One region of the Micromonospora sp. C51 genome, then DNA from elsewhere that is predicted to be linked to it. Evidence: riboswitches for the same ligand, from Rfam matches in the RefSeq annotation. Region 1 holds a riboswitch; each other region holds the start of a gene.
What was found. Region 1 has a riboswitch for cyclic di-AMP ahead of KBX50_RS06110 (C39 family peptidase). Riboswitches for the same ligand answer to the same signal wherever they lie in the genome.
Positions count from the first base shown of each region.

Region 2: it holds a riboswitch for cyclic di-AMP, as region 1 does, so the genes downstream of both, KBX50_RS13730 (hypothetical protein) here and KBX50_RS06110 (C39 family peptidase) in region 1, are expected to answer to the same signal.
Region 3: it holds a riboswitch for cyclic di-AMP, as region 1 does, so the genes downstream of both, KBX50_RS25070 (hypothetical protein) here and KBX50_RS06110 (C39 family peptidase) in region 1, are expected to answer to the same signal.
Region 4: it holds a riboswitch for cyclic di-AMP, as region 1 does, so the genes downstream of both, KBX50_RS18365 (NlpC/P60 family protein) here and KBX50_RS06110 (C39 family peptidase) in region 1, are expected to answer to the same signal.

Region 1 is NZ_JAGPXQ010000003.1:173,548-180,631, forward strand. It holds gene KBX50_RS06085 (DUF4360 domain-containing protein) at 1-94, opposite strand, end outside; gene KBX50_RS06090 (DUF4360 domain-containing protein) at 557-1,207, shown strand; gene KBX50_RS06095 (DUF952 domain-containing protein) at 1,288-1,623, opposite strand; gene KBX50_RS06100 (class I SAM-dependent methyltransferase) at 1,664-2,473, opposite strand; gene KBX50_RS06105 (DUF397 domain-containing protein) at 2,749-2,913, shown strand; gene KBX50_RS06110 (C39 family peptidase) at 3,055-3,918, opposite strand; cyclic di-AMP (ydaO/yuaA leader) riboswitch at 4,156-4,296, opposite strand; gene KBX50_RS06115 (hypothetical protein) at 4,575-5,333, opposite strand; gene KBX50_RS06120 (hypothetical protein) at 5,561-6,109, opposite strand; gene KBX50_RS06125 (acyltransferase) at 6,220-7,084, opposite strand, start outside.
Region 2 is NZ_JAGPXQ010000010.1:31,424-38,507, forward strand. It holds gene KBX50_RS13705 (cation-translocating P-type ATPase) at 1-488, opposite strand, end outside; gene KBX50_RS13710 (hypothetical protein) at 500-1,513, opposite strand; gene KBX50_RS13715 (heavy-metal-associated domain-containing protein) at 1,547-1,756, opposite strand; gene KBX50_RS13720 (metal-sensitive transcriptional regulator) at 1,873-2,169, shown strand; gene KBX50_RS13725 (YibE/F family protein) at 2,445-3,791, shown strand; cyclic di-AMP (ydaO/yuaA leader) riboswitch at 3,958-4,089, shown strand; gene KBX50_RS13730 (hypothetical protein) at 4,093-5,109, shown strand; gene KBX50_RS13735 (carbonic anhydrase) at 5,246-5,944, opposite strand; gene KBX50_RS13740 (MarR family winged helix-turn-helix transcriptional regulator) at 6,143-6,478, shown strand; gene KBX50_RS13745 (hypothetical protein) at 6,576-6,974, shown strand.
Region 3 is NZ_JAGPXQ010000033.1:44,944-52,027, forward strand. It holds gene KBX50_RS25060 (AAA family ATPase) at 1-935, shown strand, start outside; gene KBX50_RS25065 (cation diffusion facilitator family transporter) at 1,027-1,944, shown strand; cyclic di-AMP (ydaO/yuaA leader) riboswitch at 2,097-2,228, shown strand; gene KBX50_RS25070 (hypothetical protein) at 2,233-3,336, shown strand; gene KBX50_RS25075 (1-phosphofructokinase family hexose kinase) at 3,546-4,526, shown strand; gene surE (5'/3'-nucleotidase SurE) at 4,523-5,347, shown strand; gene KBX50_RS25085 (STAS domain-containing protein) at 5,376-5,741, opposite strand; gene KBX50_RS25090 (hypothetical protein) at 6,081-6,230, shown strand; gene KBX50_RS25095 (hypothetical protein) at 6,428-6,841, shown strand; gene KBX50_RS25100 (BON domain-containing protein) at 7,072-7,084, shown strand, end outside.
Region 4 is NZ_JAGPXQ010000017.1:49,615-56,698, reverse strand. It holds gene dcd (dCTP deaminase) at 1-217, shown strand, start outside; gene KBX50_RS18365 (NlpC/P60 family protein) at 236-1,270, opposite strand; cyclic di-AMP (ydaO/yuaA leader) riboswitch at 1,283-1,416, opposite strand; gene KBX50_RS18360 (NlpC/P60 family protein) at 1,609-2,619, opposite strand; gene KBX50_RS18355 ((Fe-S)-binding protein) at 2,872-5,067, opposite strand; gene KBX50_RS18350 (cell division protein CrgA) at 5,342-5,608, opposite strand; gene KBX50_RS18345 (DUF881 domain-containing protein) at 5,832-6,641, shown strand; gene KBX50_RS33645 (class E sortase) at 6,649-7,084, shown strand, end outside.

The DNA.
Region 1 (7,084 bases):
CCATGACTCCCTTAGCGGACGCCGGCGCCCCCACGGTCAACGATGAAGCGAGTAGCGCAAGCACCACGCCGCCCCGCGTCAGCAGTTTACGCATGAATCCTCCTCCGGTACAGGAAACGACGCCACATGCGGAACAAGCTACGTACAGACATAGATGACTGTCAACGTAATTTCAATTTGTCGACAACGGATGTCGAGCCGAATCTTATTCGGCTTAGTCCGGCGGGTTTGCCGCGTCCCACAGGGTGGAGATCGCCCGAAACCTGGGCCCAGACCGCCCGTCGATCAGGCGCATAGCCCTTATGCAGCAACAGTTATAGAGGTGGATCTCCGTGCCTGGCAATTCCGATCAAGCATCAGGCGGCATTGGATCATATAGACGGAGACTGATGCTTGCGGCGGTCGTCACCCGTCGCTAGCATCCTCTCGCAGAACGCCAACCGAGTGCTACTCACCGCCTCCCACAACGGGCCGGCACGCGAAGCGCCTCATGGCCGTTCGGCGAAGAAACACGCGTTGAATTCGGTGAACATCAACTGCATCCGAGAGGAACGGAATGACAAAGAACCTCGTCGGCGCGAGAAACGGAATCTTCGCCGTACTCGGCACGGTTCTCGCGTTGTCCCTGTCCGCACCGGCCCACGCCGCTCCATCCGCTGCCACCGCTGTACCGGACAGCGAGATCACCGTCGAGGTGGTGGCTGCCAACGGCTCCGGTTGCTCCCCCGGCACCGCCCGGGTGGTGGCCCATCCCGACAACACCGGCTTCCGGATCCGGTACTACGACTTCGTCGCCACCGCGGGCCGGGGCGTCGACGTCACCGACAGCCGGAAGAACTGCCAGCTAGGTGTGCTCGTCAACGTGCCGGCCGGCTGGACCATCGCCGTCGCCGCCGCCGACTACCGGGGCCGGGCCCGCATCCCCACCGGCGCGACCGGTCGCCAGCGCACGACCTACTACTGGCAGGGCTCGTCCGAGACCAGCCGCACCGACGCGACCTTCACCGGTCCCTACAACGGCTTCTGGGGCACCTCGGACGTCGCCCCCGTGCTGGTCTACACGCCCTGCGGACAACAGCGGGTGCTCAACGTCAACACCGAGTTGAGAGTGGACCCAGGCACCGCCGGATCGAACGTCAGCATGTCCATGACGACGACCGAGGGCGACGTCGACACCCTGTTCAACCTGAAATGGGAACGGTGCTGATCCCCTGACCGGCTTCGCCACGAGGCCGAACAAGCCGGCGGCGGACGCGGGTGCACGACCCGCCCCGCGCCCGCCGTCGGCTACGCCAGGGGAACCGCCTCGTCCACCCGGACCGCACCCGCGACCTCGTGGACCCCGCGAATCGCTGCCGCCGGCAGGGCCGCGTAGACGTGTGGGAACGGCCCGCCGTTCGGGGCGTCCTCCCACCGCAGCGCGCCACCGAGCAGGGACGCGTCGAGCGCGACGACGACAAGCTGCGGCTGATCGCCGAAGACCCGTGCCGCCGTCGCGGCCAGTTGGGATCGCGACGAGCAGTGGATGTAGCCGCTGTCCCGGTCGAACGGTGAGCCCTCGAACCGGCCCGCAGCCTGGAACTCGGCCCATTCGCCCGGCAGCAGGATCTTGTAGATCAGCACGTCGCCATGCTGCCAGACCGGCACGCAGCGGGGTGCGCCGTCAGTCGAGGCGTACGGCGATCTGGAGGGTGTTCAGGTAGTGCTTGCGTACCGTCCCGGCCGGGCGCGCGGCGATCATCTCCCGGATCCCGTCGAAGAGGGTCCGCCGCTGCCAGGGCGCGGCGGCGATATGACCGGAGTACGTGGCGAGCAGGGTCAGGTACTCCTCGGCGGTGTAGTCGCGGCTCCAGACGTAGCGGTGCACGGTCGGGCGGGCGAAGAAGCCGCTGCCCGCCATCGCCGCCACGTCAGGGGCCGCGATCGCCTCCGGTAATTTAGGGCCGCCCTGCCCGTCACCCATGCCGACCTCGTCGTAGATCCGCTCGACCTGCCGGAAGAAGTCGTCGCCGCCGGGTGGTGACACGTGCTCGGTGGCCACGATCGCCAGGTGACCCCCGGGGTGCAGCAGTTCGGCGGCGCGGCGGTAGGCGACCTCCGGAACCAGCCAGTGCCACGACGTGGCAGCGAAGACGAGGTCGAACGGCGCGAGGTCGCCGGCTTCCCACCGCTCGAAGGGCGACACCACGACGCGTACGTCCCCGCGACCGGCGAGCACGCGGCGCGCCACCGAGGCCAGTTCCCGTCCCGGTTCCAGGGTGACCACCTGCCAGCCGCGCGCCAGCAGACCGAGGGTGGCCTGGCCGGTGCCCGTGCCGATCTCCAGCACCCTGGCCGGCCCGGTCACCAGGCCCGTCGTCGCGGCCAGGTCGACGAACAATGGCTCCGGATAGCCCGGTCGGGCCCGCTCGTACAGCTCGGCGGCCGTGTCGAACGTCGTGGCCAGCCCCGCGTACGGCTCCTGCTCCCCCATGACTCCCCCGCACATGTGTAAACGTCGAGGCCGACGTCACCCCTGATCGTCGCATCGCCCCACCCGCCCCGCGTCCTCCCCCGCCCGCCGCCCCCGCCGGGGTCGATTCACCGAGATCTTGGACAAAATCCGTTAGCGAAAAACGGAAAATGTCCAAGATCTCGTGGTGTGGCGATCGGGGCGGTGGCGGCGGGGTCGTTAGGCGGGTCGGCAGCGGGTCCAGGCTATGAAGCGGGTGAAGAGGGTGGCGGGGTGGGGGCGTCGTGGGGTTTGAGGTGGTAGAGGTCGGGCAGGTGCACCACCTCATGGCGCTGGCCACCCGGCCCGGCATCGTGTTGGTCCGCGACACCAAGAACCGCGACACCGCCACGCTGGCCTTCACCCCGGCGGCCTGGGCGAGCTTCGTCGGCCTGGCGAAGCAGCACCGCACGCACGCCTGACGACGCAACACCGCCCGCACGCCTGATGCAACCCGAGCGCCGTCGGCCTGACGACACAGCATGACCCGCCGCTTGACGTACCCGAAACGGAAGCCCTCGGCCAGCGGGCCGAGGGCTTCCGGGTGCAGCGGGACGATGCGATCAGGCCGAGTAGCCGCGGGTGGCGGCCCAGTTGGCCAGATCGATGGTGCTGAGCCAGTACGACGGGTACGAGGCGTCGGCCGAGTCGGCGATCCTCACCAGCCGGCCGGAGTCCTTGTAGCCGACCACGGCGATGTAGTGGCCCCCCGGGAACGAGTGCCAGCGGCCGTCGGTGTCGGTGACGGAACCGGCGACGTTCACCACGACGCCCCGCCCGTCGGTGACGGCGGCGACGACGTCCGCCTGGAGCTGGTCCATCTGGGCCGGGGTGGCCGCACCGCCACGGATCATCGTGGTCTCGTACGGGTCGCCCTTGACGACGGCATTGAGGACGCGGGTGGTGTCCTCGGCCGAGTTGGTGCCGGCGAACGTGGTGCCGAGCTGGCTGGCCAGGGCGTCCTGGCTACGCGCGACACCGGCGGCGCTCAGCGCGTTACGCACCGCGGCGGGACCGCAGTAGTAGCCGTTGATCTGGGCCTCGTGGTCGTAGTCCAGAACCTTCGAGGCCGGCGGCTTCGGTGCCGCCTTCTTGCTGGCCAGGTCCGGGTCCGCGGTGGCCTTCGGTGACGGCGAGGCGGCGGCGCTGGCCGGCGCGGCACTGGCCGGCGCGGCGCTGCTGGGTGCCGCGCTGCTGGGTGCGGCGGTCGTCGGCGCGGCCTCCGCCTGACTCGGCGCGACCACCGTGTCGCTGCGCAGTTCGGCGGCGGCGGTGGTGGCCTGCGTGGGTGCCGGGGTGTTCCCGGTGCCGGCGAGGACAGCTCCGGTACCAGTGGCCAGTACGAGGGCCACGGCGGATCCGGCAACGAGTTGGTAAGGGCGTTCGCTGACCAGCCGGCGGAGCCGGCGGGAAAGGGTGTGCTTCACGGTTCCTCCACGGACTGAGGGGAGAACGGCACACCGGCACCGGCGGTCGGGTCGGCAGCAGGGCGCCGACGACCGCCCGGGTGAGCGGGACAGGCCGTTCAAGGGGTACGCCCGGACAGGCCCGGGCGGTGACGATGACCGGGGTCAGCTCGCGGCGGTCGGGCCAGCGAGCACGGGCACCGCGGTGCCGTGGAGGCGGGGGAACAGGGGGATCACATCGGACTGCACGAGGGTTGGTACTCCTTCCGTCACCGCCTACCGGGTTAGCTGACGGATTCGGGCGGGAAGACGCCCTACCGCGAGCCGAGGCTCGCGGATTCACCCCAGTGGTGCAGTGGGTCCCCGGTTCGTGAGATCACGATTGAGCGGGTCGGCACGGCGTCGCTTCCTGCGATCGGTTACCGCACCGGACGCGCTGACACTACTGGCCGGTCACCTCGAAGCCAACCCACCCTGACCTGCTTAAACATGATCCGATGCGGCAATTTTCGGGTACCGGAGAACTGGCGTCGCTCAATGGGACCGACGGCATTCCGGGCATCTTCGGGTAACAACCGGACGGGTGGTGGACAATCTCAACGGAGATTGCTGCGGTAATCGCCTCACCTACGAACAGTGACCGAATTTCCGGCTAATGTGACCCAGCTCACGGAATTTCAGCCGAGCCGAGCCGGACGCCAGCGCGGGACAAGGTCGCGCCGCCCGACGGTGGCCCGACCGGAGACGGGCAACCGGTTCGGTCGGAGCCGCTCGGCAGCCGCGTACGCCTCGGCGGAGAGGGCGCGGGCCGCCTCGGAGGCCAGCTCCGCCGCCCGCCACAGGTCCCGCTCCCGCTCGGCGGCCGATCGATAGGCCGCCAGGCGCTTGTCACGCACCACCCGGGCGAGGACCACCTCCTGCTCGGCCGGATGACGCCGGGCATCCCAGCCGGACCGGCCCGCAAGCACATCGCTGAGTTGGCGGGCGGTCAGGTCGCCCCGCCAGTGGGCGGCCATCGCGGCCCGGCGCAGCCAGCGCTCGCGGGCCGCGTACTCGGCCGGGGTTCGGGGGGTGCGCGGGGTCGGCAGTCCGGCGACGCCGGCCAGCCGGCGGGCGGCGGCCTCCGCCCGGTCGTACGCGGCCCAGGCGCGGTCCAGATCCGTCTGCGCCACCCGCCATGCCGTACGCCGTCGCTCGGCGTTCTGCCCGGCGCCGGCTGCCGCGACCGCCACCTCGCCCGCGTATCGGCGCAGGTCGGCCTCCTCCATCGCGGCACGGGCCGCGTCCTCGTCGGCGGGTCTCTCCACCGGCCCGGCCGGCTCCGGGCGGGCGACAAGCACGGTGAGTACGCCCAACGCGAGCACGAGCAGGACCGACCAGATGGCGGCGGCGCGTGGCACCTCGATCAGGAACTGGTAGAGAACTGTCTTCTCCATGTCGGCACCTCGGGAAATCGGTACGGCGACGGTGGCCGTACCGGCAGCGGATCGCGGATGGCGTCGCGGCGCGGTCGCGGTTCGTGCGGGCGGTGCCCCTCGTGCTGGGGAGCACCGACGGCGCGGCTGGCGGCAACGGGTTGGCAGGGGCTCGGCGCGAGTGCGGCCCCGAGCGGTGCGGACGCGACGGAAGGTCGCCGGGGATCAAGCGGGCGGTGTCGCCGGGGTCAGGCGTGCGGTGGGGCGCGGGCGGCCCGGACGCCCCCGACCGGGGCCACCGGCAACCGTGTGACGCTCGCAGCGACGCTGCCGAGCACCGTCAACCCGGGCCGACCACAGGTCGGCGGCTGCGTCGCGGACGCCCCCGCCGGGTCGGCGGGATCGTCGGCACCCCACCTGGTCGGCGACGCGCATGCTCCGGCCGGGCCTGCTGCGTCACCGACCCACCGTGCAGCAGGCGTCGCCAGGCCAACCAGGTCGAGGGATGCGGCCAGATCGAGGGGCGCGGCCAGATCAAGAGCGGCGACCAGATCGAGAGTGGCGGCCGGGTCGAGGGGTGCGGCCAGCCCCAGGGGCACGGCCGGGCCCGTGGATGCCGGTGCCACGGCGGTCTCGGCCAGCGGCGCCGGGGTGGCGGGCCAATCGGTGGGAGCCGGATGGCCGGGCAGGGCCCAGGCGCCGAGGGTGAAGGCGGCGGCGACCGCGAGCCCGGTCAGCAGCCGCGCGGCCCAGCGCGCCAACCACCACAAAGGACGGGCGGGCGCGGCGGCGATCACCTCGTCACGCTACCGCCACGACCGCTCCGGACGCACCAGCCACCGGGCGTGTCGAACCGCCCGGCGCGTCGCCGGACGCGTCGATACGCGCAGGTCAGGCTACTGACTACTTACTGTCCGTGATGGACGGTCCGGCCATGCTCGACGTCTCCGGCAGGGTCCGCACCGCCCCGGGACGCCCGTTGTCGGGGCAGCCCGGCCGCCGACGGGCCGGCCGACGCCTCGGAACGCTCCGCGCCCGGCGACTCGGATCGCGCCACGCCACCGAGTGACCCGGATCGCGCCGCAGCGCCAGGCGGGCCGGGTCGCGGCGGTCGGGACGGGGCCAGGCGACGCATCATCGGCTGTTCCACGTACCGATGCAACAGAGCGGCCAACCCCAGGGTGAGCAGCAGGAATCCGATCACCGCGAGCGGACCCCACCAGCCTGGCAGGCCGGTGCCCCAGTCGCCGGTCGACCGCAGGATCGTCATGATCACGAAGACGTGCACCAGGTAGAACGCGAAAGAGACCTCGCCGAGCCAGACCATCGTCCGGGAGCGCAACGGCGAGCGCCGTCCGTGCACGTCCGCGTCGGCCGCCGCGGCGATCACCAGGACGTACGCCGCCGCCAGCAGCGCCGCCCAGAACTCGGCCGGGATCCACTGGGAGGCCGCCACCCAGGTCAGGACGAAGATCAGGCTGGCCACGGGGAGCCCGGGCCCCCGCCAGCGGCCCCGCAGCATGAGTTCGGCCGCGGCCACGCCCATCCAGAACTCCAGCGAACGGACCAGCGGGAAGACCTGGGCGAACCACCAGCGATCCGACTCCGGCACCAGTGCCTGTCCGGGCCAGAGCGCCAGGATCAGCAGCGGCACCGCGATCACCACGGCCCACAGCAGCCACGGTCGGGCCCGCCGCACCGCCGGCAGCACCAGCGGCAGGCACAGGTAGAAGAACAGCTCGCAGGAAAGCGACCAACTGACGTTGTTAACG
Region 2 (7,084 bases), on a different contig from region 1:
AGAGTGTCCATCGTCGCGGCACCGTGCCGCAGGTTGACCAGCGCGGCCCGGTGGAAGGGCAGCCCGCCGTAGACCACCACCGGGGCGGCCAGGGTCAGCGACAGCCACTGCCAGTAGGTGAACTGCCAGGCCGGCACCATGGCCAGCGCGATCACCGGCAGGCTCAGCGCCACCGATACCCACAACCGGGTACGCAGTGCGGGGAGCGGGTCCGCCGGCTCGGCGGCAGCCGGTCCGGCCGGGGTGGGCGGTGGCGGCAGGCTGGCCTGGTAACCGGTCTTCTCGACGGTGGCGACGAGATCGTCCGGAGTGACCGGGTCGGCGTACGAGACCGTCGCCTTCTCGGTGGCGTAGTTGACGGTGGCCTGCACGCCGTCCATCCGGTTGAGCTTCTTCTCGATCCGGGCGGCGCAGGACGCGCAGGTCATCCCGCCGATGGCCAGCTCGATCAGGTGCGGTGCGGCGGTCAGGGGTCGGCTCGTACTCATGGCTGGTCCTGTCAGTCGTGTCCGTGCCCGGGGGTTCCGTGCCCGTCCGCGGGCCCGGTGGGGTGCCCGTCGGCCGGTCCGGTGGTGGGGCGTCCGTCGGCCGGTCCGGTGGTGCCGCCTTGGTCACCGACGTGCACCGTGAGCTCGGCGGTACGCACCACTCCCCGGTGGCGGAAGTCGAGATAGAGCCGGTACGCGCCGGCCGAGGGGAACTCGGTGGCGAAGCTGACCTGTGGGCCGGGGGCGGTGCGCCCGTCTCCCGGGCTGCCCTCGGGGTGTACGTGGAGATAGGCCAGGTCACCACGGCGCAGCGCCACCAGGTGACCGTACGCGCCGAGGTACGGATCCAGGTCGGTGACCGGCGTGCCGTCGCGGCTGACGGTCAGCGTCAGGGTCGTGGTGCGCCCCGGCTGCGGGGCTCCGGTGAGGGCGACCGTGTAACCGTCGACGGTGGCGCTGCTCGCCGGGGCGGGCAGCGGCCGCTCGGTCAGCGCGCCGGGGACGGTCACGTCGACGCCGAGCGTCAAGGGGTCACCACCGGACGGGGTGAAGTCGGCGAAGGCCCGCCACACCCCGGGAGAGCCCAGCGGTGAGGCGATCCGCCAGGTGCCGTCCCCGGCCAGCTCCGGATGGACGTGCCGGAATCCGGAGAGGTCGCGGCGGGCCACGATGAGGTGCATCCGTTCGTCGTGGGTGACGTCGTACCCGGTCACCGGACGGCCATCGGGACCGGTGATCCGGAACGCGAACTCACCCGGCGGCGCGTCGACCGGCACCAGGGTGTAGCCACGGTCGGAAACGAGCAGGCCGCCGGGCAGGTGCCCGGCTCCTTCCTCGTGTCCGGCCACCCCCTCATGCCCGGCGTCACCCTCGTCGCGGGCGTCACCGCCGTGGCCGGCGCCCTCGCTGTCGTGGCCGGCGGCGACCACGGCAACCGGACCGGTCAGCTGCCCCACCCCGTAGGCCGTGCCGAACACCGCCGTCAGGCCGAGCACGAAGCCACTCAGCTTCGTCGCCGTGTTCATGGTTGACCCCTCGGTTTCCGCGCGCCGGCCGGCTCAGGCGCCGGCCAGCTCGTATCCGGCCTCGTCGACGGCGGCACGCACCGCGTCGTCGGAGAGCGGCTGGTCGCTGGTGACGGTGACCCGACCGGCGGCCAGATCCACCTGGACGTCCTTGACGCCCTCGATCGCACCGATCTCGGTGCTGACCGCGTTGACACAGTGCCCGCAGGTCATGCCCTGCACCTGGTACGTCGTGCTGACCATGGAACTCTCCTCGCTACTCCGAAAGGGGCGGGCCGAATGCCCACCCGGATACCCGCAGGGGGTATCCGTCGCATCGACCGTACCATACCCCCCGGGGGTAGGTTATTCTTGCCGGCATGAGCACACCCGCGCCGATCCGTGGCTACACCGCCAGCAAGGACCAGCTCCTCGCCCGCCTGCGCCGGGTGGAGGGCCAGGTCCGCGGCATCGAGAAGATGGTCGACGAGGACCGCTACTGCATCGACGTGCTCACTCAGATCTCCGCCATCCAGGCCGCCCTGGACAAGGTCGCCCTCGGCCTGCTCGACGGGCACGCCCGGCACTGCATGCACGAAGGTGCCGCCGAGGGGCGCGCCGACGAGATGGCGACCGAGATGATGGCCGCCGTGGGCCGGCTCATGAAGCGCGGCTGACCCGACCCGCCGACGCACCCTCGCGACAGGCGTCGGCAGGTCGGGCTGGTTACCATTCGCACACGATGGCCAGCCGAAATCCGTGCCTCGCGGCCCGAGGTCGCCGTCAGGCGTACGCCCGCACGGCCGTCGCGAGCCGGTCCACAGCTCACGGTACGCAGCCACCCTGCCACGCTCAGGCCATTCGGGCTGCCCTTCCACACCGCCGTCCGGCGGCACTGAACCGTCTCGCCCATCGACACGTACTCAGCCCTGAAATCGTTGGGAGACACTGAATGGGCGCCGACCACACCCGTTCCGCTCCGCCCACCCCGCCGGGGGTGCGGCGGATCCTTGTCGTGACGGTGGTCCCCCTCTTCATCGCCACCCTGGTCGCCGCCATCGTGCTCTGGCCCCGGGACGCCCCGCGCCCCGAGGCCGCCGACGACACCCCCCGCTACCACGGCACGGTCACCCGGGTGGTCAGCGAGCCGTGCCCACCCAACCCGGTGGTACCCGAGGGGACTCCGACGGCCGCGGACGGCCCCTGCGGCACGGTCACCGTCCGGGTGCAGACCGGACCGGACGCCGGGCAGGAGGTGCAGACACCCATCCCGACCGGGCCGGGCGCCCCTCGCGTGGAGGTCGACGACGACATCATCCTGGTCTCGCTGATCGACCCGGAGGACCCCTCGGTCAGCTCCTACAACATCGCCGAGCACCAACGCGGCAAGCCGCTGGTGTGGCTGGCCGTACTCTTCGCCGCCGCCATCGTCGCCTTCGGGCGGCTACGCGGACTGGCCGCGCTGGGTGGCCTGGCCGCCAGCTTCGCCATCCTGCTGACCTTCGTGCTGCCCGGCATCAGCGCCGGCCAGCCACCGCTCGCGGTCGCCATCGTCGGCGCCTCGCTGATCATGTTCGTGGTGCTGTACCTGACCCACGGCATATCCGCCCAGACCTCGGTGGCCGTGCTCGGCACGCTCGCCAGTCTGGTGCTCACCGGGCTGCTCGGGCTGGCCGCGACCGGGGCCACCCACCTGACCGGTTTCGGCAGCGAGGACGCCACCACCCTGTCCATGTTCCGCGCCGACGTCGACCTGCACGGTCTGCTGCTCGCCGGCATCATCATCGGCTCGTTGGGCGTACTCGACGACGTCACGGTCACCCAGGCCGCTGCGGTCAACGAGTTGCGCCACGCCAACCCGGGCCTCTCCCGCCGCGAGTTGTACCGCTCGGCGACCCGGGTCGGGCGGGCACACATCGCCTCGGTGGTCAACACGATCGTGCTGGCGTACGCCGGCGCCTCGCTGCCCCTCCTGCTTCTGCTGACCGCGGATTCCCGCGCGCTGGGGCAGATCCTGACCAGCGAGTTCCTCACCACGGAGATCGTTCGAAGCGTGGTCGCCACGCTCGGGCTGATCGCCGCGGTACCGCTGACCACCGCGCTGGCCGCGGTGGTCAGCACCGCCGGGCGCGGCGACGCCGACGTCCACAGCGGTGCGTCCACCCCCGTGATTCCCCGGCCGGCAACGGACCGGGCCGAGGCGCTCCACGCCCTCAGCACCCCACCCACCCGAAACACGTCCCCCGCCACCCCTTCGAGGTGGCCCGACCCGGACAGGAGCACGGACACCACATGGTGACACTCCTCAACGTGACCGCCTCTGCCAACGCGGCCCGTAATCGTGTCGCTGGTCACTCAAAGCGATTACGAAATGACGCATCTCGTCGGGTTCGGGGCGTAGAAGCACAGATGGACTGTCAGGTAACCTCACTGCCGGTCACCGCCGAAGGCGCGCAGCGGCGCCTGCGGTGCCGCCGCCCAATCGCCGCCAGGCGAGCCGGGGACCCAGGTACGTGGGGTGAATCCGCGAAAGCGGTAGGGGCCACTTCCGTCCCGAACCCGTCAGCTAACCCGGTCGGCGGTCGATGGAAGGGAATACAGTGACGGCACCCCTACGCCGCTGGTTGACGCCCGTGGTGGCCGTGTTCGCCGCGTTCGCCGTGTTCGCTGGTCCGATGCCGGCGACGGCCGCACCGAACGACCCCAAACCAGCGGAGCACGACGACGACCCGCCGATGCTCAACGACTTGATCGAGGCGACCACCCGGGACTACTCCAAGGCCAAGGCCAAACTGGAGAAGTCCAAGAAGCGCCAGCTCCGCCTGGCGGTCGAGGTCCGCGCCGCGCAGGCCGACCTCGACGCTCTCTCGCCACAGGTCGCCCAGATCGCCACCCAGTCGTACCGGACGGGCCGGGTCGGCGCGATCGCCATGCTGTTGCAGAGCAGCGCACCGGACTCGTTCATCAACCGGGCCTCAGCACTGGACGAGCTGAACCTGGTCAACGACAAGAAACTGGGCGAGGTCAACGCGATCAAGCTCCGCGCCGAGCAGGCCAAGCTCGCGCTCGACGCCGAGGTGCGCGAGCAGAAGAAGCTGACCAACGACATGGCGCGCAAGAAGAGCGAGGCGGAGAAGTCCCTCCGGCTGGTCGGTGGTGTCGGCCTGACCGGCGGGCTGGTGGACGCCACCTCGCCGGTGGCCCGGATTGCGCCGAACCGGGCCTCGGACGGCGGCTGGAAGTCCGAGTCATGCAGCCAGAACGATCCCACCACGTCGGGCTGCATCACCCCGCGGACGCTGCACATGTACAAGGAGGTCAAGCGGGCCGGATTCAACCGGTTCGTCGGCTGCTTCCGTCCGGGTGACAAGTTCGAGCACCCCAAGGGCCGAGCCTGTGACTGGTCATTGCAGAACAGCGGCTTCAGCCCGTGGCACAACAACGACACCCGGATCTACGGCAACAACCTGGCGGCCTTCCTGGTCCGCAACGCCGACCGACTGGGCGTCTACTACGTGATCTGGAACCGACAGATCTGGTTCGCGGCCACGGAACGCTGGAGTTCCTACAGTGGCCCGTCCAACCACACGGACCACGTTCACGTGTCGCTGCTCTGATCGCCGACGCGACGCACCGAGGGCCGTCCCGCCAACCGTGGCGGGACGGCCCTCGTCGTTCCGGAGGTCACCGTCGGACGCGGTCGCCGACTGCCGGTACCCGGACCCGCGTCATTCCTCGCGGTGGGTCGCGGGATCAGGGCGCGGTCGCCACCGCACCGCCGAGTTCGGCGGGTTCCGCGGCCACCGCCCGCACCTCACCGGCGGCCAGTCGGTACGACATGCCGACCACCGCACATCGCCCGGCAGCCACCTCCGCCGCGAGGGCCGCGGAGGAGGCCAGCATCGTCTCGACGGTCCGCGCGATGTGGACGTCCACGATGCCGTCCAGGTCGTGCACTCCGGCTTCCTGCGCCCGGTGCAGGCTCGGCACCACGGCGTCGACCACGGCACCCAGATGCCCGGGCGGCGTGGTGGCGGTGGCCAGCGCCTCGCGGGCCGCCTGGACAGCGCCGCACGAGTCATGGCCGAGCACCACCACCAGGGGCGTACGCAGCACGGCCACCGCGTACTCCACGCTGCCCAGCACCTCCGGCCCGACGGTGTGCCCGGCGGTGCGCACCACGAAGAGGTCACCCAACCCGCGATCGAAGATGATCTCGGCGGCGAGCCGGGAGTCGGAGCAGCCGACGATCACCGCGAAGGGATGCTGTTCGGCCGCGACGGCGGCCCGTCGCCCAGCGTTCTGGTTGGGATGCCGCAGTGCGTCGGTGACGAACCGCCGGTTGCCGGCGAGCAACTCGGCGAGGGCCCGCTGCGGGGCACCGGGAAGATCCGCGGTGAGTAACTCGCGGTCCGGTCCGGGCTGGGGACCGAGCGTTCCGGGTCGACTCATCCGGCTGCACCTCATCTCTGGGAGAATGCCTGGTCATCCCGGCCGGCGCTGGTCACGGGCTGCCATCACGGTCACACGCGGCATAACGCACGTCAAGCTATACGTGATATGCATTTCATGCATCAGTCGACGCTTGCGCCCGGCCGGACCGGGGCCGGTGACGGCGCGGGCCGGGGTACTCGAACGGCAGGTCATACGATGGCGGGCATGGCGAGCACTGACGGACGGGAAAGCGCACGGAACTGGACTTTCCTCACGAACCATGCGCACGTCCTGCTCGCCATCGCCCGTAACCCCACCGCCCGGCTACGCGACGTCGCGACGGAGGTCGGCGTCACCGAACGTGCCGCTCAGGCCATCGTCGCCGACCTGGAGGCGGGCGGCTACCTGCACCGCACCCGGGTGGGCCGGCGCAACGAGTACACCCTCAACCCGGCCGGGCGGTTCCGCCACCCGGCGGAGGCCGACCACCAGGTGGGTGACCTGCTGGCCCTCTTCACCAAGGAGCAGGTGACCGACACCGCCGACCATTGAGCCGGCGGCCGCCCTGATCAGACGACGTGGCGCGCTTCACCCACCCGGAACGATCGCCGCGCTGCGATCACGCCGACGGCGGGATAGGTTGGATCCCGTGTCGTCTCCAGCATTCGCCCGTCCACTGTGGCCGGCAATGCTGTGCGCACTACGTGAACTGACCCGGTTGGCGTTGGCGACCCTGGTGCTCGCCGTAGGTGTCGGTGGGGCCGTCGCGGCCGATCCGTCGGCCCGGCCCACCGCCGTACCACCACCGAGCGCCACGGTCGTCGGCGGCTCGCCATCCACCACGATGTCGGCCGTCCAGCCCATCGTCGAGCCCGCCCAGGCGGTCGACGCCGGCCAGGGTTGGCGGGCACCGGCCACCGGCGCGCCGCTGCGACCCGACCGTGCCGATGCCAAGCCGGCCGATGCCGCCCAGGTCGATCACCGCGTCGCCCCGGTGCCCGCCGTCCGTGCCGGTGAGCCGACCCGTCGCGGTCCACCCACCGACTGACCGACGGCGGTCCGCTCGACCGATCGAGCCAGGTGACGCCGCCGCTCCGCCGGCCAGACCCCCGGGACCCGGCCCAACGGCCAACCGTGGCATCAGCCGTGCCCCGGCGC
Region 3 (7,084 bases), on a different contig from region 1:
GGCACGTGCTCGCCTGGTTGGCCGATCCGCAGCGGTTGCGCCGGTACGGCGGGGGCCTGCTCTCCGGTGCCGAGATCCGGCTGCTGGGTGCGGCGTACCGGGGGCTGGCCACGGACGGCCCGACCGTCGCCGACGTTGCGCTGCTGGACGAGTTGGACGCGCTGCTCGGCAAGCCGATGCGCCCCGCCCGCCCCAAGCGGGACCCGTTCCAGTTGGCCGGTGGGGTGCGTGAGCTGAGCACCTTCGCCGACCGGCAGCGGGCCGCCCGGCAGGCCGCCCGGGAACGCCCCGAGGACTACCGCGACTACGCCCACCTGGTGGTCGACGAGTCCCAGGACGTCTCACCGATGCAGTGGCGGATGGTGGGCCGGCGCGGGCGGCTGGCGTCCTGGACGGTGGTGGGTGACCCGGCGCAGACCGCGTGGACGGGAGATCCGCAGGAGTTGGCCCGGGCCCGCGACCAGGCGCTGGGGCGCCGCCGCCGGCACCGGTTCACGCTCACCACGAACTACCGCAATTCGGCGGAGATCTTCGCGGTGGCGGCGGCCGAGATCCGGCGGGCGTACCCGGAGCTCGCGTTGCCCACCGCGGTCCGTTCCACCGGCATCGATCCACTCCAGCTCGAGGTACCGGCGCCCGAGTTGGAGACCACCGTCGTGACGGCCGCCAGCGCCCTGCTCGGCGAGGTCGAGGGCACCGTCGGAGTGATCACTCCGGTGCCCCGACGGGATCAGGTCGCGGCCTGGCTGGGGGCGCTGGGCGGGCAGCGGTTGCAGGTGGTGACCAGCCTCGAGGCCAAGGGCATGGAGTACGACGGTGTGGTGCTGGTCGCCCCGGCGGAGATCCGGGCGGAGCCCGGCTCCGGGGTCCGTACCCTCTACGTCGCGCTGTCCCGGGCCACCCAGCGGTTGACCACCGTCGACCCGGCCGGTTGAACCCGAACACCGCGACCCGCCAGACGGTTGCATACATAGCGATGTTGGCATAGCTCCGTCCCCGGTCCGACGGACGTCGCAAGGTGTCTGGGTGGGCGCCGGCCATGACCACCACCACGCTGCGGTGTCGAACGCCGCCCACCGCCACTCCGGCCGGCTGTGGGCAGCGTTCGCCCTGCTCAGCGTGCTGATGGCGATCGAGGCAGTCACCGCTCTGCGGACCGGTTCGCTGGCCCTGCTCTCCGACGCCGGGCACATGTTCACCGACGTGCTGGGCATCGGGATGGCCCTCGCGGCCGTGGCTGCCACCCGTCGGGCCGACACGGACCCGCAACGCACCTTCGGGCTCTACCGACTGGAGGTGCTCGCGGCCCTGGCCAACGCCGTATTGCTCTCCGGCGTCGCGGTGTACGTGCTGGTCGAGGCGGTACGCCGCTTCGGCGATCCGCCCGAGGTGCTCGCCGGTCCGGTCCTGGTGGTGGCCGCACTCGGCCTGCTCGCCAACGTCGTCGCGTTCGCTCTCCTGCGTCCAGGGGCGCGGGAGAGCATCAACCTGCGCGGGGCGTACCTGGAGGTGCTGGCAGACCTGCTCGGTTCACTGGGCGTGATCGCGGCCGCCCTGCTGATCGCCGTGACCGACTGGTGGTGGGCCGATCCTCTGGTGGCCGTCGCGATCGCCACGTTCATCCTGCCCCGGACGTGGCGCCTGGGCCGGGCGGCGGTGCGCATCCTGGTCCAGGCCGCTCCGGAACACCTTCAGGTCACCGCGGTGTACGACCGGCTGGCCGCGGTGCCGGGCGTGGCCGACGTCCACGACCTGCACGTCTGGACGTTGACCTCCGGCATGGAGGTCGCCTCGGCGCACCTCACCGTCAGACCGGGCGCCGACGTCGGCGCCGTGCTGGCGGCGGCCCGCTCGGCGCTGCACGAGGACTTCCAGATCGAGCACGCGACCCTCCAGATCGAGCCGCGATCGGATCCCGGGCCCTGCGGGGCGGCACAGTGGTGACCGGAAGAATCGGGTAAAAGGGGTTATTGTCCGCTTTTGATCTGTTCTACTAGTCAACAACTGAACACCAGCAGTAACAGCAGCTGCACCGGTCACATGGGCACCGGTAGGCTCGGACCCGGCCTCCGCCAGGCGGCACCCACCGGTGCCGGCGGCGGCCGCCGCCTAATCGCCCGCCAGGGCGAACCGGGGAACCATGTTCCTGGGGTGTATCCGCGTCAGCGGTAGGGATCTTCCGTCCCGAACCCGTCAGCTAACCCGGTCGGCGGCTGACGGAAGGAAACGTGCATGCCAGCAGTGGCAACGGTAAGACCGGCCGCCCGTACGGCGGCCCTGATCGCCGCCGCGCTCGCCCTCACTCTTGGCGTCGCGCTGGCCCCCTTCACCCCCGCCGCCGCGGCATCGCCGCCATTGCGGGCGGCTGCCCCGGGCGATGTGGACGACGAGGGTGGCACGCCGGCGCTGCGGGCCCAACTGGAGGCCGCCAGCAAGGGCTACCTCGACGCCAAGACCGCGCTCGGCCGCTCGGTCAAGCGCCAGAAGAAGCTTGCCGAGCAGCTCAAGACGACCGAGAGCCAGGTCGCCGAGCGCGGCACCAAGGTCGCCGCGATCGCCGCGCAGGCGTACCGCACCGGGCGGCTGGGCGCGGCGTCGGCGCTGCTCAACAGCGGTTCACCGGCCGGCTTCATGGACCGGGCGGCGGCGCTGGACGCGGTCGCCGCCAACGAGGACCGCGCACTGCGCGAGCTCCAGGCGGCCCGCGACGAGGTCAGCGCCACCAAGCAGGCCCTGGACGTGGAGATCCAGGAGCAGCGCAAGCAGGTGGCCGTGATGGCCAAGCGCAAGGACCAGGCCGAGCGGGCGTTGACCGTGGCCATCGAGCGGGACGAGGCGGCCGAACGGGCCAGGGCCGCCGAGCGGGCCGCCCGGTCACCGTCGCGCAGCAGCGGGTCGAGCCCCACCGCCAAGCCCGCCCCCCGCAACTCGGACGGGTCGTGGCCCTCGGAGTCGTGCAGCGTCAACGACCCGACCCCGGCCAACGGCTGCATCACCCCACGCACCCTGCACGCGCTGAAGCAGGCCAAGTCGGCCGGCTTCACCCGGTACGTCTCCTGCTACCGCTCCGGCGGCTCGGGCGAGCACCCGAAGGGTCGGGCCTGCGACTTCGCCGCCCAGAAGAACGGCTTCGGTGGGGACGCGACCGGAGGCGACCGGACCTACGGCAACAACCTGGCGGCGTACTTCGTCAAGAACGCCGACCGGCTCGCGGTGCTCTACGTGATCTGGTACAGGCAGATCTGGCTGCCCAGCAGCGGCTGGAAGTCCTACAGCGGCGCCCGCGGTGACCCGTCCAGCGACCACACCAACCACGTCCACCTGTCGGTGTACTGACCTCCTCGTCGCGCCGGGTGAACTGCTCTTCACGAGCGGTTCACCCGGCGCTGCGTTTCACCGTTGGCCGGCGGGGCACCGTCCCTTCGGCGCGCATCGACGCGTCCCCTTGGTTACCGTCGTACCAGGAAGCGGTATTTGTCCGCTGACGGGAGGAACGCCATGAACGAGCGAATCGCCAGGCTCGGCGGTACGAACAGGGTACGGTCATGACCGGCCGCGTCATGATCTTCGCACCGACACCGCTGCTGACCGTGACCATCGACCAGCCGAGCGACGCACCCGAGTTGCACCTGCACCCGGGCGGGCAGGGGGTGTGGCAGGCCAGGATGGTGCTGTCCCTCGGCGTCGACGTGGTGCTCTGCGCGGCGCTCGGCGGTGAGGTCGGGCAGGTACTGCAACCGTTGCTGGTCAGCGAGGGAGTCGACCTGAAGGTGGTGGCCCGCGACTCCGGCGGCACCGGCGGGTACGTGCACGACCGCCGCGAGGGGACCCGCCAGGAGATCGTCGACGTCATCGGCCAGCCGTTGAGCCGGCACGAGCTGGACGAGCTGTACAACCTCGCGCTCGGCGAGGGCCTGCGCGCGCCGGTGAGCGTGTTGAGCGGGCCGAACCATCCGTCACTGGTCCCCGCCGACCTCTACCGGCGTTTCGCGGCGGATCTCGGTGCCAACGGTGGTCGCGTGGTGGTGGACCTCTGCGGCGAGCACCTCGCCGCCGTCCTGGAAAGCGGTGTCTTCTTTCTCAAGGTCAGCCACGAGGAACTGATCGCCGACGGGCGGGCCGACGGCGACGACGAGGAGGAGCTCACCCGCGCGATGTACGACCTGCACGCCTCCGGTGCCGAGAACGTGGTGGTCAGCCGGGCCGACAAGCCCGCGTTGGCGCTTGTCGACGGCGAGGTGTTCGAGGTGCGGATGCCGCGGCTGGAAGCCGCCGACCCGCGCGGGGCGGGCGACTCGATGACCGCCGGGGTGGCCGCCGTGGTGGCCCGGGGCGGCGACGTCCGCACGGCGATCCGTACCGGCGCGGCGGCCGGCGCGCTCAACGTCACCCGACACGGTCTCGGCACCGGCCGTCTCGACTCGATCAACGGCCTCGTCGACCGGGTCCGGTTGGAACCGGCGGGCAGCCGTCCCCAGGAGCGGACCACCCCTGACGAACTGGCGCAACGGGCGGGTGGCCGATGACGCTGCGGGTGCTGATCACCAACGACGACGGGATCGCCGCGCCGGGCATCCAGGCGCTGGCCCGGGCGGCCGTCGACCGGGGCCTGGACGTGGTGGTGGCTGCCCCACTGGAGGAGGCGAGCGGCACCAGCGCCGCGATGAGCGCCATGGAGCAGGACGGGCACGTGGTGGTCCACGACCATCCGTTACCGGAACTCGACGGGGTGCCGGCGTTCGGCGTCGGTGGCTCGCCCGGGTTCATCGCGCTCATCGCCGTGCACGGTGCCTTCGGACCGCCGCCGTCGGTGCTGCTGTCGGGCATCAACCGGGGCGCCAACGCGGGCCGCGCGGTGCTGCACTCCGGCACCGTCGGGGCCGCCTTCACCGCTGCGGCCAACGGCTGCCGGGCGATGGCGGTGTCGCTGGACGTGCTCTCGGCCGGTGAGGCGACCGCGGCCAGCGGAGGTGCCGCGGTGGCGGCTGCCGCCCGGGTTCGCGACGCCGAACGGAACTGGGCCACTGCCGCCCACGTCGCCCTGGAATTGCTGCCCCGACTGACCGCCGCGCCGACGGAGAGCGTGCTCAACGTCAACGCGCCGGATCTACCGCTGGGTCGACTGCGTGGGGTACGCCAGGCCACCCTGGCGACCTTCGGCCAGGTGCAGATGACCGTCGCCGAATCCGGGCACGGCTTCGTGCGTACCTCGTTGGAGGAGCCGGGACAGGCGGTACAGCCCGGCACGGATCTGGCTCTGCTCGCCGACGGCTACGCGTCGGTGACTGCGGTCCGGGCGGTCACCGAGGTGGCCGACGTGGACCTGTCCGGCCTCGACCGGGAGTGACCAGGGGCCCCTGCGATGGTCGAGGCGGTCAGGCCCCGGGGAGCACCTCGGGAGCCGTGGCCGCCCCGGCGTAGTAGGGCTCCGGCGCGCCGAAGAGGCCGAGCAGGCCGGTCACCCAGAGCTGCCGGTGGACGAACCGGCTCGGCTCGGTGACGATCAGCTTCACCCCGCTGACCTCGGCGGTCTGGAACCCGGCGACCATCGCGCTGATGCCCACCGAGTCGATGAAGGTGACCAGCCGCATGTTGAGCTCGATCCGGGCCGGCCGCCCCTTGGCCAGCACCTCGGCGATGGCCTCTTTCACCTCGTACGCGGTGTCGACGTCGATCTCCCCCCGAGGGGCGATCTCGATGACACCACCGGGCCGAACCGTCTGCAGGATCGACAGGCTCACGCGAGCACCTCCACTCGCCCGTACGACGGGCGCCTCATCAGTACGCGGGCCGCGACCGACAGTATTCCTTCAACCGCCTCGGTCGCCACCCCTCGGGATGAGCAATTCACGGATGCGGGCACAACAAATCACCCATATCCGAACTTTATTGGCCTTATCACTCAGCGTTCAGCCTCCGCCGACGCCGCCGAACCAGGGTAGCGGGCCGACGCCATCCCCGTCGTTTTCCAGCACTGTCGGCGTGCCCCATGAACAACCGGCCTGACCTGCGCTGGATGCGCGAGAGTGGCGCGGTGTGCCTAGCATCACGAGTGACCCCTATGACGGGAGGACCACCTCATGCTCCGCAGACTCGCCGCGCTCGCCGGTGTCAGTGCCCTACTCGCCCTCGTACTGGCCTGCGGTCTCGGTGGCGGTGGCGGTGACGACGACGATGACGATGACGACGACTTCGCCCGCGCCGCAGCGGTGGCGGTCGCCGTCCGCTAGCCCGGTGCGGCGAACCCGGTGCGGTCCCGGACCGCACCCTGGGGGAGCACCTGCCCGTCCGGTCGGGGCGAGCGTTTCGGTGGTTTGCGTCCGGGTCGGTGTGGGCACAGCCTCCGATGCGAACCGCCCACCGGCCGGACAACGCCGCCGACAGCTGATGCGTGCACCGGCTCCGGCACTGTCGAGGAGGGAACCACATGTTCGGAACACATCTGCTGGAGCGCCGCAGCAAGCCGGAGCGAATCGCGGACCAGGCCTGGCAACACCTCGTCGCGGCGGTGAACAACGCCGGCGACAGCATCCGCGACACCGCCCGTACCGCCCGCCACAGTTCCGCCGGTCTCGCCGGCGACGCCGGTGACCTGGTCGAGTCGGCCGCCGAGGAGGCCCGTCACCGGGCCAGCCGCGCCTTCGACGCGCTTGCCGGACGCCGCCCGGCGTTGCCGTGGACATTGCTGATCGGCGCCGCCCTGGTCGGTGCCGCGGTCGGCTGGGCCGCCGGCACCGCGGCACGCGCCGCCGGGAGCCGGGACCGGGCCCTCGAGGACATCGAGTTCGTCGACGTGGACCGACCCGACTCCCCCACCGACCCGACCAATCCCGTCAGCTGACGGTCTCCGCGACGACGGGCTCCACCGACCGAGGGGTCGGGCGGGGCCCGTCGTGCTGTCATCCATCAGCCGCGCACCCACCGGAACTTCTGGGCGGTTCCAGTCCGGGCGGCCGACCTCGTCCGATCCGGGTGAGGCCAATTCACCCGGACGGTCACCAGGCTCGGTCGCGGCGAACCTGGCGGGCCGGCCCGCCGGTCCGCGCCGCCGTGGTGAGAAGGGAGCGACCGATGGCCAGTATCT
Region 4 (7,084 bases), on a different contig from region 1:
CTTCTCCGGTCACGTCACCCTGGAGCTGTCCAACGTGGCCAACCTGCCGATCACCCTCTGGCCGGGCATGAAGATCGGGCAGCTCTGCATCTTCCGGCTCTCCTCGCCGGCCGAGCACCCGTACGGATCGGCCGTCTACGGCTCCCGCTACCAGGGCCAGCGCGGCCCGACACCGAGTCGTGCCTGGCAGAGCTGGCGCACCTGGCCCATCCGCTGACACCGCAACCGACGATCCTCAGCCGGGCCGGCCGAAGCTGTGCACCGGGCTGCTGTCCAGCCGCTTCATCTTGACCGGCTGACCCGCCCGGGAGGCGTGTACCACCCAGCCACCACCGACGTACATGCCGACGTGGTGCAGGTCCCGGAAGTAGAAGACCAGATCGCCGGGGCGCAGTGCGCCGCGACTGACCGACGCGGTGACCCGGCGCTGCCTGGCCGCGTTGTGCGGCAGTGCGACACCGGCCCGCGACCATGCGGCCAGCGTCAGCCCGGAGCAGTCGTACGCCTTCGGCCCCTCGGCGCCCCAGGAGTACGGCTTGCCGATCTGGGCGCAGGCGAAGGTGACCGCCTCACCGGCCGGTCCGCCGGGGTAGCTGGCCGGGCAGGGTGCCGGCCGCAGCGGGCCACCGCCACCCTTTCCGTACGCCCGTAGCCGGAGCCGTTGCAGCCGGTCGATCTCGGCGTCGATTCGTCGCCGCTTGTCGGCGAGATCGGCCTCGGTGCGGCTGAGCTGATCGATGGTCTGGTCCAGCCCGGCCCGGGCCGCGGCTAGTTCGTCGCGCAGCTCCCTCGCGCGCCGGACGTCCTGCTGCTGGACGCGTGCGTACCGGTCGAGCAGGCCGATTTGCTCGACGACTTCACCCGGCGACCGGCTGCCGAGGAGCGCGTTGACGGTCCGTATCTGCTCGCCCTTGTACGCGCCGGCAGCGAGCTTGCCGACCCGGTCCATCGCCTGGTCCACCTGACGTTGCAGCGGCGCGATCCGAGCGGCCAGCGCGTCCGCCTCCCGCCGTTTGCCGGCCAGGTCCTGCCGGGTGGCGTTGTGCTGTTCGATGACGGGTTCGAGCCGGTTCCAGTCCTCGTCGATCCGGCGCTCGATGTCGGCGACCGTGGGGTCGGCCCAGGCCGCCGCCACGCCGCCGGTCAACATCACGGCGGTCGCGGCCAGGGCGGCGGGGATGCAGCGGTACCAGCGAAAACGCGGCGCATCCGTCGGCCGGCCGGGCAATCCCGGACGCGGTGACGGCGGCCGCGGGGCATGGTCTGCCACCGGGCTCAGCACTCCTTCTCCCATACCGCCTACCGGGTTAGCTGACGGGTTCGGGCGGGAAGGGGCGCCCTACCGTGACCCGCACGGATTCACCCCGCGTACCTGGTTCCCCGGCTCGCTCACGAGCGATTCGGCGGTGTCGGACCGTTACCGCCCCGGATGGACGGACCTGCCAGCGGCCGACGATTGCCCAGCGTAGGGACGATCAGCGTCGATACGCAACACAACCACACCGTCACTGTGGGTGCTGACATCCGACAATGCCGAGGGCCCCCGTCGACTTGACCGGGGGCCCTCGGGAGATCCTGCGCGACCGCTCAGCGGACGCTGGTGGCGGCTCAGCCGGGTCGGCGGAAACCGGCAAGCGGCATGGTGGTGATCGGCGAGACGTTGACCGGCTTACCGGCTCGGGCCGCATGCACCATCTGGTTGTTGCCCAGGTAGAGCCCCACGTGGTGCAGGTCGCTGAAGAAGAAGACCAGGTCACCGGGACGGGCGTCGGACCGGGAAATGGCCTTGCCCTCGTTCCACTGTGCGCCGGTGAAGTGGGTGAGCGAGATGCCGGCAGCCCGGTACGCGTACTGGGTCAGACCCGAGCAGTCGAACGAGTTCGGTCCGGTGGCACCCCACACGTATGGCTTGCCGACCTGCGCGCACGCGGTACGGATGGCCGTGCGGGCCGCGTCACTGACCACACCGTTGATGGTCGGGCAGTTGGTGGTCTTCACCGTGGTCACCGGCAGCGACCGTTCGAGCCGCTTGATCTCGGCGTCGATCTGCTTCTTCTTCGCCGCCAGCTGCTTTGCCTTCGTCTCCTGGTCGGCGATCAGAGCGTCGAGCTTGGCCTTCTGGTCGTCGTACTTCTTGCGGATCTTCATGACGCCTTCGAGCTCGCGGCGCTCCTGCGACGCGAGCCGGTCAAGGAAGGCCATCTGCTCGCCGAGCTCGTTCGGCTTGGAGTTGAGCAGCACAACACCGATCTCCTTGGACGGGCCGGTGATGTAGTACCGGGAGGCGAGATCGGCGACCCGGTTCATCGCCAGCTCGGTCTCCAGGGCCAGCGGCTGGATCTTCTTCTCCAGGCTCTTCGACTTCTGCTTGTTGACCCGCAGCTGGGAGCGCACCTTGTTGTACTGCTCGATGGTGGGTTCCAGCTTCTCCCACTGCTTGTCGATCTGGGCCTCGATCTCGTCGACCGAGGGTTCGGCGTACGCGGGGGCGGCGAGCAGGCCGGCACCGACCGCGGCGGCGGCGACGAGGACGACCAGCCCACGGGCGGCCCTACGCAGGCCATCCGGACGAGATCGCCCTGACGCACGACGATGGAGGGGCATGGTTGCCACCGGCAGCGTCTCCTTTGCAACCGACCACTGGGCGTCCCGCGAGCGGTAAGGGGCGGGGACAGACGACCCATGGCGGTCGGTGCCCAACATTAGGGAACGGTAGGTGGGGAATCAAGGCGACCAACGGCTCATTCACCTTTGCGCGACGGTACGCACACAAAGGGTGTCGACCAATTCGTTACAGTTACGCACGTCAATTAAAAACCGGGCGGGGCGGCACTGGTGGAGGTGCCGCCCGCTCGATGCGTTTGACGGCGGTCAGCCGGCCACCGACATGCTGTCCCCGGTGCCACCGACCCGCTCGGGCTTGACCGACCGGAGCAGGACGCTGGCCACGTCGATCACCTCGACCTGCTCGCCGGCACCCTTGCCGTTGACCCCGTCGCTGAGCATGGTCGAGCAGAACGGACAGCCGACGGCGACCGTCCTCGCCCCGGTGGACATGGCCTCCTCGACCCGGTCCACGTTGATCCGCTTGCCGATGCGCTCCTCCATCCACATACGGGCACCACCCGCACCGCAGCAGAAAGAGCGCTCGCTGTTACGCGGCATTTCGGTCAGCTCACCCTGGATCGCGCTGCCGAGCACCTCGCGCGGCGGCGTGAAGACCCGGTTGTGCCGCCCCAGGTAACACGGGTCGTGGTAGGTCACGCCGCCGTCGACCGGCTGCACCGGAGTGAGCCGACCGGTGGCGACCAGGTGAGCCAGCAACTGGGTGTGGTGCACCACCTCGAACTCACCGCCCAGCTGGCCGTACTCATTGCCCAGCGTGTTGAAACAGTGCGGGCAGGTTGCGACGATCTTGCGCTTGGCCTTCTCCCGACCCTCGAACGCTTCGTTCAGGGTCTCGACATTCTGTTGGGCGAGCATCTGGAAGACGAACTCGTTGCCGATCCGCCGGGCCGGGTCGCCGGTACAGGTCTCCCCCTCGCCGAGAATGGCGAAGGAGACCCCCGCCTCGTTGAGCAGGGTCGCGACGGCCCGGGTGGTCTTCTTCGCCTTGTCCTCGAACGCACCGGCGCAACCCACCCAGAAGAGGTACTCGAAGTCTTCGACCTCGCCGACCCGGGGCACCTCGAAGTCGAGCCCCTTGGTCCAGTCCTCACGGGTGTTCTGCGGCGCGCCCCACGGGTTGCCCTTGTTCTCCAGGTTGCGCAGCATCACGCCGGCCTCGGAGGGGAAGCTGGACTCGATGAGGACCTGGTAGCGACGCATGTCGACGATGTGGTCGACGTGCTCGATGTCCACCGGGCACTGCTCGACGCAGGCGCCGCAGGTGGTGCAGGACCAGAGCACGTCGGGGTCGATCACGCCGCCGGCCTCGGCGTCGCCGATCAGCGGCTTCTCCGCCTCGGCGAGGGCCAGCACGTCGACGTGGGCGAGCTGCGCGGCGGTGGCCTTCTCCTCACCGGTGAGGTCCTTGCCGCCGCCGGCCAGCAGGTAGGGCGCCTTGGCGTACGCGTGGTCCCGCAGGCTGAGCACCAGCAGCTTCGGCGACAGCGGCTTTCCGGTGTTCCAGGCCGGGCACTGCGACTGGCAGCGGCCACACTCGGTGCAGGTGCTGAAGTCCAGCAGACCCTTCCAGGTGAACTGCTCGACCTGGGCGATACCGAACTGGTCCTTCTCCGGGTCGGCCTCCTCGAAGTCGAGCGGCTTGCCGTCGCTCATCATCGGCCGCAGCGCGCCGAGGCCGGAGCCGGCCGCACCCGGCTTGCGCTTGAAGAAGATGTTGGGGAAGGCGAGGAATCGGTGCCAGGCGACACCCATCGTCACGTTCAACGAGATGACGATGACCCAGGCCATCGAGATCGAGATCTTGACGAGCGCGGCGACGCTGACGCCGGAGTCCCAGGCTGGCAGCAGGGCACCGACCGCGTGACTGAGCGGGGTGGCCCAGGTGGGGTACTCGAAGTGGTCGGTGGCCACCTTGAAGCCGCGGATCAGAAAGCCCATGACCAGTACGGCGAGGACGACCGCCTCGACGAAGTAGCCCTGCCACATGGTGGAGCCGGTGAACCGCGACCGACGTCCCGCCCGATTCGGCCGGTTCGCCAGCCGAATCCCGATCAGGACACCGATGCCGATAACGCCCAGAATGCCGATCCACTCGGTGACCAGCCCGTAGAGGGTCCAGCCACCGATCAGCGGCAGCCCACCGGTCGGCGAGACCACCTCGAAGTACGCCTCAAGCACCAGCAACGACAGCACGACGAAGCCGACCATCACGAACCAGTGCGCCGCGCCCACCACGCTCCAGCGGAGCATCCGGGTGTGCCCGGCGGTCTCCGCCAGCATGGTCCTGGTGCGGCCGACCTTGTCGTCGGAGCGGGTCGGATCGGGCTGACCCAGCCGGATGACGGCCACCATCTTCGAGACCGCGCGTACCGCAAGCCACACCGCGACAGCGGTGATGGCGGCCGCGAGGATCGTGGTGACGATCTGGACGCTGCCCATCGAGTTGGCCTCCCGGTTGCTGCCTGTCGAGCGGCTCGGCGACCGGGGCGTCGGTGCGATCGTCGACCCACGCCGCCGCACCTCAACCTGATCGGTCGATGACCTCGCTCCGCTCGGTCATGCAGTGCAGCCTACGCGCAAGGTTACCCAGCAGTAACGTGAGTCATCTCGCACCTGGGGCCACGCTGCCCTGCGCACACCTTAGGAGGCCGACGGCACCGCCGCTCGGGCGGGCCGCCGGTGGTGCCGGACAGTCAGGGCGTTGAGCTGCGGGTCAGCGCCAGCGGGAAAGCACGATCAGGGAGGCGACCATCGCGCCGAACCCGACCGCCAGGTTCCAGTACCCCAGCTCCATGACCGGGTACTCCTGCTCGGAGAGGTAGTAGACCACCAGCCAGCCGATGCCGAAGACGATCAGCGACACCGCCAGGACCGGCAGCCACACCGGGCTGGGCTTGTTGGTGGCCGCGGTCGTCGCCGTCGGGCGGACGTCCGTAGGCGGGGTGTACACCTTCTTCTTGCGGACCTGAGACTTGGGCACGGCGCTCTCCAGAGGGGTTACGACCTCGTCCGGCCTGACAACCGGGCGCGAGGGCGACGGTCCATGGCCAATAATGTTCGACAGCTAGCGTAGTCCGGAAGACCCGTCCGATCCACGAATGAGGTGAGACCGGTACCGGGCAGCACCGGAAAACCGGGCAGCACGGCCGGCGCCCCGCCCACACCGGGTGGCGTCGGAGCACGATGACGAGGGGGACTGGCCCGTGGAGTACACATCCGGCGCAGCGTCGTGGCAGAAGGCGCTGCGACGACTCGTCGCCGGGTTGCTGCCCCGGCGGCCACGTCAACGCCGGCCGTTCTGGTCGGTAGGCGTACCGCTGATCGCCCTGACGGCCGGCCTGCTCTTCACCACGACGGCCACGACGGCGGGCGGCACCACTCTGCGTGAGGACCGCCGGCCCCAACTGACCGAGCTGATCGAGGACCGCCGGGCACAGGTGGCGGCCAACGAGAAGCGGGCCGCCACGCTGCGCGGGGAGTTGGAGAACCGGACGGCCGTCCTGGCCAACTCCGACGGTCCGATCAGGGAACAGCAGCAGCGCGCCGACGCCAGTCGGGCCGCCGCCGGCTTCACCGCCCTCACCGGTACCGGTCTGACCGTGGAGCTCAACGACGCGCCGCAGCTCAGCAATCTGCCCGAAGGGGCCTCCAACGACGACCTGGTCGTCCATCAGGGCGACGTGCAGGCGGTGGTCAACGCGCTCTGGGCCGGTGGTGCCGAGGCGATGTCAATCATGAACGTGCGCGTGTTGGCGACCAGCGCGGTACGCTGCGTGGGTAACACCCTGCTGTTGCACGGCCGGGTGTACTCCCCGCCATTCAAGATCGTAGCAATTGGCGACCCCGCCGCACTCCGGCAGGCCCTCGCCGCTTCCGAGGGAGTCCGGTGGTTCAGGGACGCGGTCGACAACTACCAACTCGGCTACTCAGAGACCCCAGGCACCGTCACGGTGCCCGCCTTCGAGGACTCCACCACCCTGCGTTCGGCGACGGTGCCGGCGGTGCCGCAGTGAGCGCGCGGTGAGCCCGCAGTCCGACGGTCGGCACCGCGACCAGACCGACGAGCCCACCGCCTTCCTGCCCAAGGTCGAGCGGGGCGGGTCCACCGACGCCCGCACGACGGGAGCCTGGCCCGACCCGGTGCCGCCCACCCGGTCCGGGCCGTCGCAGGCACCGCACGATCCGCCGACCGCGGCTCCGCGTCCGACCGATCAGGCTTCGGCCGAGGGTCGACCGCCGGACGGCCACCGGCCGACCAACTCCGGCCGGTTCGACGGTGCCGCCGAGACCACCTCGCCGGCCGGCCGGTGGGACGTACCAGCGCCGACGGACCCACCTGCCCGGACCGCGACCACGCCCGGCGTTCCGACCGGCTGGAGCGCACCTGCGGGGCCGGAGCGGACCAACGCGCCGACGGCCGACCGTCGGGGTGCCGGCCCCAGCCAGGAGCAGCCGA